Regions from separate parts of the Streptomyces sp. NPDC056480 genome, predicted to be linked through region 1. Evidence: riboswitches for the same ligand, from Rfam matches in the RefSeq annotation. Region 1 holds a riboswitch; the other holds the start of a gene.
What was found. Region 1 has a riboswitch for glycine ahead of gcvT (glycine cleavage system aminomethyltransferase GcvT). Riboswitches for the same ligand answer to the same signal wherever they lie in the genome.
Positions count from the first base shown of each region.

Region 2: it holds a riboswitch for glycine, as region 1 does, so the genes downstream of both, gcvP (aminomethyl-transferring glycine dehydrogenase) here and gcvT (glycine cleavage system aminomethyltransferase GcvT) in region 1, are expected to answer to the same signal.

Region 1 is NZ_JBHTSA010000021.1:4,951-7,336, reverse strand. It holds gene gcvT (glycine cleavage system aminomethyltransferase GcvT) at 1-966, opposite strand, end outside; glycine riboswitch at 1,140-1,238, opposite strand; gene ACFQ79_RS12205 (AAA family ATPase) at 1,390-2,052, shown strand; gene ACFQ79_RS12200 (enhanced serine sensitivity protein SseB) at 2,369-2,386, shown strand, end outside.
Region 2 is NZ_JBHTSA010000017.1:10,950-13,335, forward strand. It holds gene ACFQ79_RS10490 (PRC-barrel domain-containing protein) at 429-794, opposite strand; glycine riboswitch at 908-1,007, shown strand; gene gcvP (aminomethyl-transferring glycine dehydrogenase) at 1,185-2,386, shown strand, end outside.

The DNA.
Region 1 (2,386 bases):
GGTGACCTCGCCGATCACCACGCCGTCCTTGACGACGGAGAAGCCGACGCGCGGGACCCGGCGGCCCTCGGCGACCAGACCGACGAGCTTGCGCGGCGGGGCGGTCTCGGCGCGCTCGGCGGCCTTCTCCAGCGCCTCACGGCCGACGAAGCGGCCGTCGTTGGTCGTCTTCTCGAACTTCACGACCCGGCCCAGGCCCGCGTCGAAGGGGGTCAGCGCGGTGGTCAGCTCGTGGCCGTACAGCGGCATGCCCGCCTCCAGGCGGAGCGTGTCGCGGCAGGACAGGCCGCAGGGGATCAGACCCACCGGCGCGCCGGCCTCGGTCAGCGCCTTCCAGACGCCCTCGGCGTGCTCGGGCTTCAGGAACAGCTCGAAGCCGTCCTCGCCGGTGTAGCCGGTACGGGCGATCAGCGCGGGCACACCGGCGACCGTGCCGGGGAGGCCGGCGTAGTACTTCAGACCGTCCAGGTCGGCGTCGGTGAGCGACTTCAGGATGCCGGGGGACTCCGGGCCCTGGACCGCGATCAGGGCGTACGCGTCACGGTCGTCCCGCACCACGGCGTCGAAGCCGTCCGCGCGCCCGGTCAGCGCGTCCAGGACGATCTGCGCGTTCGAGGCGTTGGCAACGACCATGTACTCCGTCTCGCCGAGGCGGTAGACGATCAGGTCGTCGAGGATGCCGCCGTCCTCCTGGCAGATCATCGTGTAGCGGGCGCGGCCGACGCCCACCGTGGAGATGTTGCCGACGAGGGCGTGGTCGAGGAGCTCGACCGCCTGCGGGCCGGTGACGGTGATCTCGCCCATGTGGGAGAGGTCGAAGAGACCCGCCTTGGTGCGGACGGCGATGTGCTCGTCCCGCTCGCTGCCGTACCGGAGCGGCATGTCCCAGCCGGCGAAGTCGGTCATGGTCGCGCCCAGCGAACGATGCAGGGCATCGAGGGCGGTCAGACGGGGGGCAGTGCTCATGGGGTGGCTCCCGGGTCCCAAGGGCGTGATCGGTGACGAAAACACATGACGGGCGAGGACGTCCTCCCCATCTGTCATGGAACCTGAGAGGTTCACCGAGAGCATCTCGTCGCCGAGAGATCGGTTTGCACCTTGGGTGGGGACACGGCAGGTGTCCCGCTTTTCAGATCTGCCTCATCCACGCGGTACGGGGCCTGAGAGATTCAAGGGAGGGTCTTGCTCCTTCGGCGTCCGGACACACCTGGCGTCCGGAACTCTCCCGCGCGGATTCGAGCGGCCGGTATGCGATTGTGTGGCGACTGTGCGCGCCTGGCGCGCACATCATTGCACGCGAGGTCGGCGGGGCACATCGCTTGTGTCCCATTACCGCTTCTTTACACTTTGTGGGCAAGGGTCTTCCCAGGCCCGGCAGGGGGAGAAGCGATGAGGTTCCAGCACACCGGCGCTTACGCGCCGAGTACCGGCATACCGTCCCAGCGAGCCCGTGCCAGGACCCGCGGCCGCGGGCGGCTCCTGCGCGACCTGCGCGCGCGCGGCGGCCGGGGCCCCCGCGCGCTCACCTTCGCCGCCGGCGACCTGGTGGTCGTCTCCGGGCTGCCCGGCAGCGGCAAGTCCACCCTGATGCGGCGCGCCGCCGAAGGCGCCGGCATCGACTCCCAGGACACCCGGGAGCGCTGGGAGGCCCGGATGCCCCGCCTCCTGCCGTACGCCGTCTACCGCCCGCTGGTCCGGATCGCGCACTACGCCGGGCTGCGGCGCTCCCTGCGATCCGGCGCCGGAGTGATCGTCCACGACTGCGGCACCCAGTCCTGGGTGCGGGGCTGGCTCGCCCGGGAGGCCCGCCGCCGCGGCCGGTCGCTCCACCTGGTCCTGCTCGACGTCGACCCGGACACCGCCCGTGCGGGCCAGCGGGCCCGCGGCCGTGGCGTCTCCTCGTACGCCTTCGCCCGGCACCGGCGGGCCGTCTCCCGGCTCGTCGCGGCGGCGGAGTCCGGCCGGCTGCCGCACGGCTGCGCCTCCGCGACCCTGCTCGACCGGGACGCGGCGGACACCCTGCGGAAGATCGGCTTCCGCGAGGCGGTCTGAGGCGGTCCGAGGCCGTCCGGGCGGTCCGAGGCCGTCCGGGGCGGTCCGGGGCGGGCGCCCACGAGGCGCGCCGGGCGGAGACGAGGCAGGACGCCGCGACGTGCGCCCGGCAGGCCGCCGCAGCGGCCCCCGCCGGGCGGGCCCGGCGCGGGCAGCCGCCTCGCACGCCGGGCGGCCCGGCGCGGGCCGCTGTGACGTACGCCGCTGTCCCGGTGCGCCCCTACCCCTTCTTTTGGCCACGGCGGCGCCGGGGCGGCGTTAGGGTGCTGCCGGGGCGGCCGGTACGGCAGGCCGTGCGAGAAGGGGAAACGGGACCGTGGACGTGACGTGGCCG
Region 2 (2,386 bases), on a different contig from region 1:
TTGGGCGGCGTTGGCGGCTGCCGGTGTGGTGGGGGTTACCCGGCCTGGCGGCCGGGCTTGGGTTCCCACCCGCACCACCCGTGCTGGTGGGCGGGCAGAGGTGCGGGTCTTCCTGGGGGGTGGCAGCGCCGTTGGCGGCTGCGGCCGAGTTCGGGGTGGCGGTGGGGCCCCGGACTGGTTTTGCGCCCTGCGGCCTCGACCCGCGTGGGCTGGTGGCACTTGATCGGCCGGGCTGCGTCGACCGGTGGCCGTCCGTCTCGGCGGACGCGGCCTTCTGGCCGTCCATGGGCCGTGGCCCCCGACCGGCCCGGGTGGCGTTGGGCGGGGGCTGTCGGTTGTGGACCGGTGGCCGGCCGCCGTGTCCGGCGCGTTCTGGCTGTCCACGGTCGGTGTCGGCCTCTGCGGGCCCGTTCGGGTCCGCCCTCGGGCTACTGGCCTGCCAGGTGGCCGAAGTCCGTGTCCGGGGTGTCTGTGGGGGGCGGGGGGAGGGTCAGGCTGTAGTGGCGGTAGAGCTGGAGCTCCTGTTCCGGGGAGAGGTGGCGGCCCACGCCGAAGTCGGGGGCGTCCTTGATCAGGGCGCGCTCGTACGGGATGTGGAGGCCGTTGTCGATGAGTTCGCTCGGCTCCAGGGGGACGAAGGCGTCCCGGCTGAACAGGCCCGTGCGGACCGCTGCCCATTCCGGGATGCCGGTCGCGTCGTCCAGGTACACCTCGTCCACGGTGCCGATCTTGTGTCCGTTCCGGTCGTACGCCTTGCGGCCGATCAGGCTGCGCGGATCGATATCGGTCTGCACGGTCCCTCCAACTGGTCGCAACTGCTCTACACCCCTACGAAAGTGCACAACTGGGATGTCGGCCACTTGAGCGATGGAAGCCGCAACCTCGCTGGTAGGCTGGCTGTGGCTGTCGACCCTGTGCGGGAGAGTCCCCCGGAGAAACCTTCCGGTGGGCGCCGAAGGAGCAAATCCTCCCCGGAATCTCTCAGGCCCCTGTACCGCGCGGACGAGGTCACTCTGGAAAGCAGAGCGGTGTCCGACGGCATGCGCTCTCACCGACGGTGAAAGCCGGCGTGCCGTGAGGCGTGCCGGTGAAACTCTCAGGTTGAGATGACAGAGGGGGAGGCCGTCCGGGTACCCGCGCCGTGGTGCCCCTCGCAGGTCGTGACGACCAGGAGGCCTCCGTACATGACCGCCAACCGCATTCCGCTCTCCGAACTCGAACAGGGCATCCCGTTCGAGCAGCGGCACATCGGGCCCGACGCCGAGGCGCGCGCCAAGATGCTCGCCCAGGTCGGTTACGGCTCCCTCGACGAGCTCACGGCCGCCGCGGTGCCGGACGTCATCAAGAACACCGAGGCGCTGGGCCTGCCGGCCGCGCGCACGGAGGCCGAGGTGCTCGCCGAGCTGCGCACGCTCGCCGACCGCAACCAGGTCCTCGCGCCCATGATCGGTCTCGGCTACTACGGGACCTTCACGCCGCCGGTGATCCTCCGGAACGTGATGGAGAACCCCGCCTGGTACACGGCGTACACGCCGTACCAGCCGGAGATCTCGCAGGGGCGCCTCGAGGCCCTGCTGAACTTCCAGACCGTCGTCGCCGACCTGACCGGGCTGCCCACCTCCGGCGCCTCGCTGCTCGACGAGGGCACCGCCGCCGCCGAGGCCATGGCGCTCTCCCGGCGCGTCGGCAAGGTCAAGAACGGTGTCTTCCTCATCGACGCCGACGCCCTGCCCCAGACGATCGCCGTCATCGAGACCCGCGCCGAGCCGACCGGTGTCGAGGTCGTCGTCGCCGATCTGAGCGAGGGGATCCCCGCCGAGGCCGCCGAGCGCGGTGTCTTCGGTGTGCTCATCCAGTACCCGGGCGCCTCCGGTGCCGTGCGGGACATCAAGCCGCTGGTCGACGCCGCCCACGAGCTCGGTGCGATCGTCACCGTCGCCGCCGACCTGCTCGCGCTCACCCTGCTCACCTCGCCGGGTGAGCTCGGGGCGGACATCGCCGTCGGCACGACGCAGCGCTTCGGCGTTCCGATGGGCTTCGGCGGTCCCCACGCCGGCTACATGGCCGTCCAGGACAAGCGCGCCCGCTCCCTGCCCGGCCGTCTCGTGGGTGTCTCCGTGGACGCCGACGGGAACCGCGCGTACCGCCTGGCCCTGCAGACCCGCGAGCAGCACATCCGCCGCGAGAAGGCCACCAGCAACATCTGTACCGCTCAGGTGCTGCTCGCCGTCATGGCCGGAATGTACGCCGTCTACCACGGTCCCGAGGGCCTCCAGGGCATCGCGCGCCGTACCCACCGGTACGCCGCGATCCTGGCCGCCGGCCTCACCGCCGGAGGCGTGGAGCTCACCCAGGGTGCCTTCTTCGACACCCTCACCGCCCGGGT